3 regions of the Patulibacter brassicae genome follow, and region 2 is predicted to be linked to each of the others. Evidence: riboswitches for the same ligand, from Rfam matches in the RefSeq annotation. Region 2 holds a riboswitch; each other region holds the start of a gene.
The links. A riboswitch is a leader RNA that binds a small molecule or an ion and turns the genes downstream of it on or off. The one in region 2 is predicted to bind cyclic di-AMP.
Positions count from the first base shown of each region.

Region 1: linked by a shared signal. The riboswitch ahead of SK069_RS07220 (septal ring lytic transglycosylase RlpA family protein) and the one ahead of SK069_RS00775 (NlpC/P60 family protein) in region 2 are both predicted to bind cyclic di-AMP.
Region 3: linked by a shared signal. The riboswitch ahead of SK069_RS17470 (M23 family metallopeptidase) and the one ahead of SK069_RS00775 (NlpC/P60 family protein) in region 2 are both predicted to bind cyclic di-AMP.

Region 1 is NZ_JAXAVX010000002.1:460,773-464,977, forward strand. It holds gene SK069_RS07210 (hypothetical protein) at 1-96, shown strand, start outside; gene glpX (class II fructose-bisphosphatase) at 121-1,122, opposite strand; gene SK069_RS07220 (septal ring lytic transglycosylase RlpA family protein) at 1,333-2,187, opposite strand; cyclic di-AMP (ydaO/yuaA leader) riboswitch at 2,197-2,361, opposite strand; gene SK069_RS07225 (hypothetical protein) at 2,498-3,094, opposite strand; gene SK069_RS07230 (sigma-70 family RNA polymerase sigma factor) at 3,336-4,205, shown strand, end outside.
Region 2 is NZ_JAXAVX010000001.1:163,260-167,464, forward strand. It holds gene SK069_RS00765 (DUF3159 domain-containing protein) at 1-11, shown strand, start outside; gene SK069_RS00770 (DNA topoisomerase IB) at 24-1,070, opposite strand; cyclic di-AMP (ydaO/yuaA leader) riboswitch at 1,185-1,340, shown strand; gene SK069_RS00775 (NlpC/P60 family protein) at 1,346-2,164, shown strand; gene SK069_RS00780 (acyl-CoA dehydrogenase family protein) at 2,387-4,205, shown strand, end outside.
Region 3 is NZ_JAXAVX010000013.1:74,574-78,778, forward strand. It holds gene SK069_RS17460 (ZIP family metal transporter) at 1-861, opposite strand, end outside; gene SK069_RS17465 (multicopper oxidase domain-containing protein) at 861-1,922, opposite strand; cyclic di-AMP (ydaO/yuaA leader) riboswitch at 2,140-2,282, shown strand; gene SK069_RS17470 (M23 family metallopeptidase) at 2,443-3,078, shown strand; gene SK069_RS17475 (hypothetical protein) at 3,109-3,846, opposite strand; gene SK069_RS17480 (hypothetical protein) at 4,189-4,205, opposite strand, start outside.

The DNA of each region.
Region 1 (4,205 bases), on a different contig from region 2:
CAGTCGCGCTACCACGTGCTGCTGGCCTACGGGTTCATCCGGTCGCTCGCCCAGGGCGAGGACCTGCCGCGCTCGGTCATCGGGCGCCTCGGCTGAGCGCGGCGCCCGACGGGCCGGGGCTCAGGAGATCGCGAAGCCCGGGCCCGCGCCCGGCATCGAGGAGAGCTTCTCCGGGCGGTGCTGCGCGTGGACGCGACGGATGGTGTCCGACCCCGCGCGCATGACGACCGACTCGGTCGTCGCACCGCCGGCCGAGCGGCGACGCACGCCCTGCAGGAGCTCCCCGTCGGTGACCCCCGTAGCCGAGAAGAGGCACTGGTCGGCCTTGACGAGGTCGTTCTGGTCGAGCTGGCGCTCGAGGTCGTACCCCGCGTCGAGCGCGGCCTGCCGCTCGGCGTCGTCGCGCGGCCAGAGCCGGCCGACGAGGCGACCGGAGATGCACTTGATCGCGGCGGCCGAGATGACGCCCTCCGGCGTGCCGCCGACGCCCCAGAGGAAGTCGACCGCGGAGTCGCTCATGACGGCCAGCAGCGAGCCGGCGACGTCGCCGTCGCTGATGAGGCGCACCTTCGCGCCGGCGGCGCGGACCGCCTCGATCTGCTCCTGGTGGCGCGGGCGATCGAGGGTGATCATGAGGACCTCGCTGATGTCCTTGCCGCGGCGCTCGGCGATGAGGCCGGCGGTCTCGGTCAGCGGGCGGTCGAGGTCCAGCAGGTCGGCGACGTCGCGGCCGCCGGCGAGCTTCTCCATGTAGACGCAGGGGCCCGGATCGAACATCGAGCCGCGCGGCGCGATCGCGATCACGGAGAGCGCGTTCGGCTGGCCCTTCGCGGTGAGCGTGGTGCCCTCGAGCGGGTCGACCGCGATGTCGACCTGCGGACCCTCGCCGTTGCCGACGTGCTCGCCGTTGTAGAGCATCGGCGCCTCGTCCTTCTCGCCCTCGCCGATGACGACGACGCCGTCCATCGCGACGGTGTCCAGGACGTACCGCATCCCGTCGACGGCGGCCTGATCGGCGGCGTTCTTGTCGCCCCGGCCCGCGAGCCGCGAGGCCGCCAGGGCGGCGGCCTCGGTCGTGCGGACGAGCTCCATGGCGAGGGTGCGGTCGGGCGTGGTGGTCATCGGCCTTCGGGGTCGTCGGGTCCGCCGCGCCCCGAGCCGGAGGGACCTGCTCGGCGGGCGGCGGGCGGTTCGGTGGCGGGGACCCTATCCGGGGACGTCCCCGCCGCGCGGTGGCGTCGCGGCGCTCGGGGCAGCGCGGATCGCGGCCGGGACCGGCGCGCGGCCCGCGCGGCGTGACGGGCGCGGGAGCGATCCGCGGCGCGCCCGCGCCTAGCGGGAGCGGGGGAGGTCGTCCCGCACGATGTAGCTCACGCGGTCCACGCCGCTGACGTCGACCGCGTCGGCCACGTTCTTCGTCAGGTCGAAGTCGGCCTTGTTCGCGAACGGCCCGCGATCGATGACCGGCACGACGACGCTGCGGCCGCCGCGACGGATCTCGACCTGGGTGCCGCACGGCAGGGTCCGGTGGGCGACGCCCTCGGTCCGCTTCGTCAGCGTCTGGCCGCAGGCGGTGCGCCGGCCGTAGAAGCCGGGGCCGTACCACGTGGCCTTCGTCTTGGCGAGCACGGCGACGCGCGCGGTCGTCGCGCTGCCCGCGGTGCGCGCGGTCGCGCCGCCGGCGGGGGCGCCCCCGGCGGGGACGCTGCCGTCGGCGTTCAGCAGGACGACGCGCAGCTGGTGGTAGCGCGCGGCGCGCGTCCGCCAGCGGGCGACGAAGCGGCCGTTGCTGCGCACGCGGGCCGTCGTGGCGCGGCGCCAGCCGCCCCGGGCGTCCTGGCGCTGGATCTGGACCCGCCGGTTCGCGAGCGCGGCCTCGAACTGCCCGACGACGAGGACCGGGGTCCCGACGGTCGTCGAGGGCGCGGCGCTCCAGGTGCCGAGGCCCGGCGCCTGGACGGTCGTGCCCGAGGTCGTGTCGGCGGGCGACGGGCCCGTGGCGGTCGGGGCGGGGGCGGCCTCGGTCGTGGCCGGTGCCTCGGCGGTCGCCGGAGCGGTGCTGGGGGCGGCCTGGGTGGAGAGGCCCCCACCCGACGCGGCGCTCGCGGTCGCGGCTGGGCTCAGCGCGGCGAGGGCGACGACGGCGATGATCGCTGCGCGAGGACGCGCAGGGGTGCGGTAGGTCACGTGGTCCCGTTGGTCTCGTTCCGTGCCTACGGGGTGAGCTGTCGGGCTCGCGCTGAACGAGTGCGCTACGGGTCGGTCGACCCGATTCGCCCCAGCGACCGCGCCTGAGCGCGCTCGCAGTGGTTCCCCCGCCCCCCGACGATCCGGTCGTCGGGAGCTCGGCGGCGGGGATTATGGCACATCGATCGCGAGCGCCGGTCCCGGAGGCGAACGCACGTTCGCCTCGGGTGCTGGGATCCCCGGTGCCCAGGGGGATCTCGCGCGGGTCCGCGGCGCTCGACGGGCCGGCGCGCCGGCGCTCCCGGGGGGGTCAGCGGGGCGTGATGCGGCGCAGGACGCCCCGCACGACCGACTCGCCGACGCTCGCGACGCCGGCGACGACGGAGACGAGATCGCCGACCGCGCGCTCGGCCGGCGGCCGGCGCTCCTCCGGCGTCGCCCACCCGTGGCGGGGGACCGCGCCCGACGGACGCGTGCTCGTCCCGGTCGCCGCGCCGGCCGCCGTCGTCCCGGGCGTCGTCGCGCCGGCGGCGCCCTTCGGCGTGGCCCGGCGCGTCGCGGCCGCGGTGGTGCCGCCGGCCTTCGCGGTCGTCGCGCCGCGGGCCTTCGACGTCGTGCGGCTGCCCGCCTTCGCCGTCGTCGCGGTGGTGCTGCGGGCCTTCGCCCTCGCGCCGCGGGCCTTCGCCGCGCCGGTGGTCGCGGCCTGCGCCCTCCCGGTCCCGGCGGCCTTCGTCCCGCTGCCCCCGGGCTTCGTCCCGGAGGCCGCGCCGGCCGTCGTGCGCCGCGCGCTGCGACGCACCGGGCGGCTCGCGGGGAGCTTGCCGAGGACGCCGTCCTCGTCGGGGCGCTCCGGGCCGTCGGGGGAAGCGGTGCCGCGCGGGGTCATCGTGTGCGAATCGTCTCGCATCTCACGGACGAGTGCACCTTTTCGCCGGTTCGGGTGTACCTGCTCTCAGACCGGTGCTCCGCGTGCGAGCGGCCGCTGTTGCGGCCTCGATCGCGCGGGTATCACCTGGTACACTTGGGGACCGCTGTCGGTAGCTTGGACCTCTTCGGCCCGCACCTTCCGCTCAGACCGACGCGCACGCCTCTACTGCTTTGCCACCGCCTCCGCCGTTCCCGGCGGAGCGACAGAGACGCCTCCTTATATGTCTGCAGTTGAACTTCAGGAACTCGAAGAGGTCAAGACGCTGGTCCATCGCGGCCAGACGCTCGGAGTGCTCACGCACGCGGAGGTGCAGAAGGCCATCTCCGAGCTCGACTTCGACGAGTCCGACGTCGAGGAGCTGAACGCCTACCTCGAGAAGAGCGAGATCGAGCTCGTCGACGAGATCGATCCCGCGCACGCCGCCACCCAGGTCGAGCGCGCCCCGGACAAGCGCTCGCGCAAGAAGCGCGCGCCCACGCCGCTGGATCTCCGTCCCGACATGACGACGGACAGCCTCCAGCTGTTCCTCAAGGACATCGGCAAGGTGCGCCTGCTCACCGCGGCCGAGGAGGTGGACCTCGCCAAGCGCATCGAGCGCGGCGACCTCGACGCGAAGCAGAAGATGGTCGAGTCGAACCTGCGGCTCGTCGTCTCGATCGCGAAGAACTACCGCAACCAGGGCCTGCCCTTCCTCGACCTGATCCAGGAGGGGACGCTGGGCCTCGTCCGCGCGGCCGAGAAGTTCGACTACCGCAAGGGCTTCAAGTTCTCCACGTACGCCACGTGGTGGATCCGGCAGGCGATCGCCCGCGCCCTGGCCGACAAGGCCCGGACGATCCGCATCCCGGTCCACGTCGTCGAGAAGCTGAACAAGATCGGCCGCGCCGAGCGCAAGCTCGTCACGGAGCTCGGTCGCGAGCCCACCCCGGAGGAGATCGCCGAGGTCACCGGCATCGACCCCGAGGAGGTCGAGTCGATCAAGCGCTCCGCGCAGGCGCCGGTCTCGCTCGAGAAGCCGGTCGGCGACGAGGAGGAGTCCGAGTTCGGCCAGTTCATCGCCGACGAGCGCGCCGAGTCGCCCTACGAGCGG
Region 2 (4,205 bases):
GCGCCGCCTGAGGCGCGCGCGCCTCAGTCGCCGAGGCGCGCGAGGGCGGGGGAGTCCTCGCCCTCGTCGCGGAGCAGATCGCGGACGGCGTCCTCCAGCGCGATGCGCCCCTCCGGGTCGACGAAGGCCTCGGGACCGCCGAGCTCCTCGACCCGCGCCCCGATCGTCCAGCCGCTCTCATAGCGATCGAAGACGCGGGGGTCGACGTAGGACGCGCGCGCGACCGCGGGGGTGTTGCCCAGGAAGAAGGCGACCTCCTTCACCGTGTCGCTGATCGCGCGCCGCCGCGCCGTGCGCGAGCGCGCCTCGTCCTTCATGGCGACGCCGAGCGCGGCGAGGACCGTGCCGTTCCACGTGCGGAAGTCCTTCGCGGTGCAGTCCCCGGCGTGCTCGTGGAGGTACTCGTTGACCTCCTCGGGCCGCACCGGCACCCACCGGCGACCGTCGCGGTAGGCCAGCAGCCGATCGCCGCCGGTGCGCCGGCGCTTCATCCGGCCGACCGCGTCGTGGACCTCGTCGTCGGCGATGACCTGCAGCCGCCGCACCCCGCCCTTGGCGGCGTAGTCGAAGACGAGCTCGTCGTCCTCGAGCACGACGTGGCGCTGCTCCAGCGTCGCGACGCCGTAGGTCTCGTGCTCCTCGGCCGCCTGGTCGGAGCCGATCCGGAAGAACCCGAGGTCCAGCAGGCGCACGGCGCACGCGAGCGCGCGCTCGCGCGGGACGTCGTCCAGGCGGAGGTGCTCGAGCAGCGTGGCGCGCAGCCGGGGGAGACCGGCGGCGAACTCGAGCATCCGGTCGAACTTCTCGCGGTCACGCCGGGTCCGCCACGCCTCGTGGTAGCGGTACTGCCGGCGACCGGCGGCGTCGGTGCCGACGGCCTGGAGGTGCCCGCGCGGATCGGGGCAGATCCAGACGTCCTTCCAGGCGGGCGGCAGGACGAGCTGCTCGATCCGCTCGAGGGTCTCGGGGTCGGTGATCCGCTCGCCGTCGGCGTCGCGGTAGAAGAAGCCGCGCCCGGCGCCGATCCGCCGGATCCCAGGGCCTGAGGGGTCGCTCCGTCGCAGCCGCACCTGGCGCTGCTACCCCGTCGTCGCGGCGCCGACGCGCCAGGCCGAGCGGCGGGGTGCCAGACCGGGCGGTTGCAGGGGGAAGGAGACGCGACGCGCGCGCCGACGGCCCTGCTACGGTGCTCCGAGCCGAATCGCCGGGGGAGTGTCCCGGCGAGCGGGGGATCCACTGCGTCGCGAGGTGCGACGCTGGGGCAAATCCACGTCGTTGGAGGCGCTGCTCTTTCTGCGCCAGCCCGTCAGCTAACCCCGTAGGCCGACGAAAGAGAGCAGCAGACGTGCACGTCCTCACCCGCGCCGGCGTCCTCGCCGGGCTCCTGTCCCTGGCGATCGCCGCCCCAGCCGCCGCCCAGTCGGCCTCCGGCGGTGTCGGCACCGGCACGACGACGACCCCGCCGGCCGGCGCCACGGACGGCACCGGCAGCACCGACGACGGGACGAGCGCCGCGGGAACGACCGGCGCGGTCTCCCAGACGGCGCCGGTGAAGCTCACCCGCTCCCAGACGAAGAGCGTCCAGCGCCGCGTGAAGGTCCGGGCCGACGGGCAGCTCGGCTCGCGGACCCGCTCCGCGCTCAAGCGCTACCAGCGCAAGAAGCGGCTGAACCGCACCGGTCGCCCGAACCTCGAGACGCTGAAGGCGATGCGCCTCGGCTTCGCGAAGAAGATCGAGCGCAAGCTCACCGTCCACAGCGCGACCACGACGGACGGCTCCGCGACGCCCGCCCCCGCCGGCGACCTGTCCGCGGCGATCGCCGCCGCGCGCGAGGCGATCGGCACGCCGTACGTCTCCGGCGGCAACACGACCAGCGGCTTCGACTGCTCGGGCCTCACGGTCTGGGCCTTCAAGCGCGCCGGCATCTCGCTGCCCCGCACGAGCTTCGACCAGTACAAGCAGGGCGTCGCCGTCGACCGGGCGAGCATCCAGCCCGGCGATCTCGTCTTCTTCGACAGCGCCGGCTCGGGCGCCTCGCACGTCGGCATCGCCACGAGCGCGACGACGGCGATCTCCGCCACGACGAAGGGCGTCATGGAGCACTCGTTCGCGAGCGGCTACTGGGACGACCACTACGTCGGCGCCCGGCGCGTGACCGGCTGACCCCCGGCGGCGCGAGCGCGCGCCGCCATCGACTCCTCGCGACCGGCCCGTGCCGGATCGCGCCCGCCGCGGGCCGCCCATCGGGCGGCCCGTCGTCGTGGGCGGAACGCCGGGCGAGGGCCCCGTCCTACCGCCGGTCGGGTTCGGTGGAGCCGTGGTTGCGGGTGCGCTACCCTGGGTATTGACTGACCAGTCAATCCACCTCCTCGGAGACCTGAAGCCATGACCAACGCCCCGACCAGCGAAGAGTCCCGCAAGTTCGTCGAGGAGGCGCGCGAGCAGGACTGGAAGCTCCCGTCCTTCGGCAAGGAGCTGTACCTCGGCGACTTCCGCCTCGACCTGATCCACCCGCTGCCCGTCGAGGACCCGGAGGCCGAGGCCGCCGGCGCGAAGTTCCTCGCCGAGTTCCGCGAGTTCCTCGAGACGAAGGTCGACCCGCTCCAGATCGAGCGCGACGCGAAGATCCCGGACGAGGTCATCCAGGGCCTGAAGGACCTCGGCGCGTTCGGCATCAAGATCCCGAAGAAGTACGGCGGTCTCGGCCACTCGCGCATGACCTACGGCCGCGCCATGTCGATGGCCGGCACCTACCACGGCGCCCTCGGCGCCCTGCTCTCGGCCCACCAGTCGATCGGCGTCGCCGAGCCGCTCGTCATCGCCGGCACCGAGGAGCAGAAGCAGAAGTGGCTCCCGAAGGTCGCCAAGGACCACATCTCGGCCTTCCTGCTCACCGAGCCCGACGTCGGCTCGGACCCCGCCCGCCTGCAGTGCTCGGCCGTGCCCACCGAGGACGGCTCCGGCTACATCCTCAACGGCCGCAAGCTCTGGGCGACGAACGGCGCGATCGCCGACATCGTCGTGATCATGGCGCGCATCCCGAAGAGCGAGGGCCGCCGCGGGGGCGTCTCGGCGTTCGTCCTGGACTACCACTCCGAGGGCGTCTCGGTCGAGCACCGCAACCAGTTCATGGGCCTCCGGGGCATCGAGAACTCGGTCACGCGGCTCGAGAACGTCTTCGTGCCGAAGGAGAACCTCATCGGCGGCGAGGGCGAGGGCCTGAAGATCGCCTTCCAGACGCTGAACACCGGCCGCCTCTCGCTGCCGGCCATCTGCGCCGGCGCGACGAAGTGGGCCTCCCGCGTCGTCCGCGACTTCGGGACGGAGCGCGCCCAGTGGGGCAAGCCGGTCGGCCAGCACGACGAGGTCGCCTCGAAGATCGCGAACATCCACGCGACGGCGTTCGGCATCGAGGCCGTCGTCGAGGTCGCCACCCGCCTGGCGCACACGAAGCGCTCCGACATCCGGATCGAGGCCGCGGTCGCGAAGCTCGTCGGCTCCGAGCTCGCCTGGAAGGCGATCGACGACGCCGTGCAGGTCCGCGGTGGCCGCGGCTACGAGACCGCCGAGTCGCTGGCCGCCCGTGGCGAGCGCGCCGTCCCGATGGAGCGGACGCTGCGCGACATGCGCATCAACCGCATCTTCGAGGGCTCGACGGAGATCATGCACCTGCAGATCGCTCGCGAGGCCATCGACCAGCACCTGCAGATCGCCGGCGAGCTCATCGAGGGCGACGGCGGTCCGGCCGAGAAGGCGAAGCTCGCGGCGAAGGCCGGCGGCTTCTACGCGAAGTGGTTCCCGCAGCTCACCGTCGGCGACGGTCAGAACCCGCGCAGCTACGACGAGTTCGGCGAGCTCGCGACGCACCTGCGGTTCGTCGAGCGCAACGCCCGCAAGCTCGCCCGCGTGACGTTCTACGCGATGGGCAAGAACGGCGCGAAGCTCGTGGACCGCACCGCGATCCTCGGCCGCATCGTCGACATCGGCGCCGAGCTCTTCTCGATCTCCAGCGCCGTCGTCTACGCCGAGCACCTGAAGAAGCAGCGCCCGCAGGACGCGGCGGCGATCGAGGAGCTCGCCGACGCGTTCTCCCAGCAGTGCCGCCGCCGCGCGAAGGCGCTGTTCGCGGAGCTCAAGGACAACGACGACGACCAGACCCGCAAGGTCGCCAAGGGCGCCCTCGAGGGCCGCTACTCCTTCATCG
Region 3 (4,205 bases), on a different contig from region 2:
GCCGAGGGCGAGCGCGCCGGTGGCATACGCCGACCCGATCGCGATCCCCTCCCCGAGGTTGTGCAACCCGATCCCGACGGCGATCAGCAGCGCCAGCGTCCCACCGCCGGCACCTGCGGCGCGGGCCCGCCGCTCGCGATCGGCCATGAACGCCGAGATGCCGGAGAGCAACAGGAACGCCACGAGCGCGCCGGTCCAGACGAGCGCGGAGCCTCCGAACGCCTGCGAGCCCTGCTGGGCCAGAGCGAGCCCTTCCAGGGTGGCGTCGATGGCGAGGAACGCGAGCAGGCCGATCGTCAGGGCCATCAGGAAGCGGATCCGGCTCGCCGGGACGCGGCGCAACCAGGGAAGCCAGAGCATCCCCAGCGCGACGGGGATCACCCCCACGTAGATGCCAAGGAGCGCCATCAGGCCGAGGAAGGAGACGTCCTCGCCCGGTGTCTCGACCGCCACGTCGATCGGGTGCAGGATCGTGGCGCCGGTCGAGGTCATCAACGCGATCTCGTAGGCCTCCCCCTCGATCCACGGCTGGTGGATGCGGAGCGTCTCGACTCCGAGGCGCGGGATGGGACGTTCGCCGCCGGAGAACTGCACGAAGGCGTCGTTCACCTGCGCTTGGGCGATCGTCACCGCGTCGGGTCCGTCGTTGCGGACCTGCAGGTCGATCAGGCCGGGCTTCAGCGTCGTCCGCTCGACGCTGATCTCCTCGACAGGCGGGCCGTTGCGGTCGCCGAGTCCCGGCCCGTCGAGGGCCAGGAAGCCGCCCAGCGTGACGACGATGAGGAGGAGCGGCAGGATGCCGAGGAGCCACGTCGGCCGTCGGCGAGTCGACCCGTGGGGCGAGGGGGCGTCGAGCGACATCAGCCGACCTCGAAGAACCCCTGCCAGCCGAGTTCGGTGAACTCCGACTGGTGGGCATGGAACATGTACTTCCCCGGGGAGGGGAAGCGCCATTCAGCGATCCCGCGCTGCCCTTGGCAGAGCATGACCGTGTCGGTCAGCTCCGACGGGCGGAGGCTCGTGCCGGTCGGGAAGTAGTCGAAGAAGTTCCCGTGGAGGTGGAAGCTGTTGATCAGGTCGTACTCGAGGATGTTCACGATGTAGACGCGGACCAGCTCGTTGCGTCGCACCGCGATCGGGCGGTTCATGTAGGCGAACGGAATCGTGTTCGCGGCGTAGAGCTCGTTGGCGCGATCGAAGTTCGTGTCGAACCCGTTCATCACCATCACCATCTCGTCGGCGTCCTCCCGACCCTCCTTCGGGTCGACGATGAAGGCGCCGTACATGCCCTTTGCGATGTGCTCGGCGAGCGGCCGGACGTGGCAGTGGTAGAGATGCAGGCCGGCCGGCTCGGCGTCGAACTCGTACACCGTGGAGGAGCCCGGTGCGATCTCGCCGGCTCCGATCCCGGGGACGCCGTCCATCTCGGCGGTATGGATGCCGTGGAAATGGATGGTGTGGGGGTGCTGCGAGAGGTTCTCGAACCGGATGCGCAGCCGCTCGCCCTCGCGGCATCGCAGCGTCGGACCTGGGATCCGACCGTTGTAGCTCCACGCCGGGAACGTCACGCCGGGGGCGACCTCGATGTCCTGGTCCCCGGCTACCAGCGTCCACTCCCGCAGGACCCTCCCTGACGGGAGGCGGCGGGTGCGTCCCCAGTCGAAGTCGCGAAGGATCTCGTGCGGATCGAACCCGTTCCGTGCATGGTCGACCTCGCCGCCGCCCCGGAAGTTCGCGTGCCCTCCATGGGTGCCCGAGGACGAGTTCGCCGACGATGTGTCGGAGTTTCCCGCGCCTCCGTGGTTCCCCGCGTGGCCGCCGGGCCCTTGGGCGCGAGATGACGTCGCTTGGAGCAGCGCCATCCCGGCCCCGAGGGCCGGCAGGCCGCCGGCGAAGAGACGTCGGCGATTGATGCTTGGCATGCCTGAGAGTATGGCATGCCAAAAACCGTTTGCCGATCGAGGTTCCCGCGCTCGATTGGACTGCGCCTGTCGCGGAGGCCGAGAGAAGCCGGCGGTAGGCGATCGGGCGGGGGAGGTCGCGCTCTGCGCGGGGGAGGTTCGGCCGCGCGGCGGCGGATGCTCCGGCCGTGCGCCGTTTATCTCCTACAGTATGTAGAGCAGATTCCGTGGCCGTGATACGGTCGAGCGGCCGAATCGCCGGGGACGTCCGCGGCGAACGGGGGACCCGGGCATTTCGGGGCTCATCCACGGTCGTGTGGAGGCGCGTCTCTTTCTGCGCTAGCCCGTCAGCTAACCCCGTAGGCGGACGAAAGGGACCAGTTCGATGCTCAGATCCTCCGCGCGCCGGCTCGGCTTGGCGGCTATCGGCCTCTCGTTGCTCACGGTGCCGGCCTCGGCCGGGGCGGCTGTCGGGAGCGGAGGGGCGAGCGCGCAGGCGGTCGTCGGCGGCAGCTCAGCGGGCGTCTCGGAGACCCAGCCGGTGCGGCTCACGCGCCGGGAGCTGCGGAGCGTCCAGCGGCGGGTGGGCGTTCGTGCCGACGGCGTGCTCGGTGCACGCACTCGGAAGGCTCTGCGCCGGTTCCAGCAGCGCAAGCGCCTCGCGAAGACCGGGGTCCCGAACGTCGAGACGCTGAGGGCGCTCGACCTGCCGTTCGTCGCGAGGGTCGAGGCGGAGCTTCGGGCTGCTCAGGTCGACGGCTCAGGCTCGCGGTTCCCGCTCCAGGGCGGCTGGACGTTCGGCGGTGCTGGCACCGGCTTCGGCACGCGTGGCGGCGCGCACGAGGGGATCGATCTGTTGGCCGATTGTGGAGTGCCGGTCGTCGCCGTGTCGTCCGGGACCGTCAAGCGCGTCGCCAACCACGAGAAGGCGGGCAACTACGTCGTCGTCACCGGGACCTCGACGCGTACCGATCAGGTCTACTCGCATCTCCAGGAACGTCCGGCGCTGCGTGCGGGCGACCGGCTCCAGGCGGGGGCGCCGATCGGCCGCGTCGGGGACACGGGCAACGCCACGGCGTGTCTCCTGCACTTCGAGCTCTGGACTGCTCCCGGGTGGTACGAGGGCGGGGTCCCGCGCGATCCTCGCCCCGACCTCGAGGCGTGGGCGGCCGGCTGAGCGCGCGAACCGTCGCCGGCGGGGGCTCCTCTACCGATCGTCGCGGCCCCGCCGCCTCCGCTTGAGCGAGGCAACGCCCAGGGCGCTCACGAGGATCAGGGCCCCGAGGCTCGGGACGACCCAGGGCGGAGCGCCGTCGCCCTCGCCCGAGACGTCCTCGACGGCCGCTTCCGAGGCAGCAGGCTGTGGGGCGGAGGGCGCGGTGGTGGTGCGTCCCTCAGGTCGCGCGGCCCGGCTGGCATCCGGTCGCTGGGGCGGGCCCGGGGGAGCGGAGCGGTCGTTGGTGACCCGCAGCCGGGTGCCGGTGCTGAGCGTGACGTACGCGGCGACGTCCCAATCCTGCCACGAGCCACGGCCGGCTATCGGGATCTCGGCGTGGTGGATGCCGCGCTCGTCGCGCTGGGTGGCGACGCGAACGGATCGGCGGCGACCTTCGGGCCTGATCCAGTAGACGACCTTCGAGCCGGCGCCGGTCCCGCGACCGGAGAGCGTCGTGGCGAGATCGACCTGACCCGGTCCCGCGGGCGAGCCCTGAACGGCGATGCGTACGCCACCGGATCCACCCTCGGCGACGGAGATGCCCCCGTGCGCTGCCGCGGTGCTCGGCGTGAGGAGCACCGCCACGCCGGCCGCCAGGGCGACGGCGAGGTGTCGAGCCCGGCTGCGCCCCGTACGCGGAGCGCTGGACTGCCGAGAAGCTCCCGCCTTCGCGGCGGTGGGCGGCTTGATGGTGTCGATGGGCGGGTCATCTACGACGTGGGCGGCCATGGTCGCCGCCGGGCTCCGGGGGCGGAGGCCGAGATGGTGAGCGTCGCGTCACCGGGTTGCACGCTCGTCACTGGCGAGGCCGCGGAGCGTCTCGGCGTCTCGGCGCGAAAGCCCTGGGTCGGTCGTCTGAACCGCTTCGGACGTCGGTGGTCTGCTCGGCGCCGCCGCGGGGGTGCGCGGCGGGTGGAGGTAGCCCTGTGCCCGCCGTCGACGGGCGGTGGGCAAGGTTCTCGAGCAGCGCGCCGCGGTTGCGGGGCGGCCGCGGCGCGCTGGCGTGAGGCGCAGCGTGGGGACTCGTCACGTCCGTCCACCGGGCGGGGGCCTCCCCCGCGGGGGCGCGCGTCAGTCGGTGGGCTCGT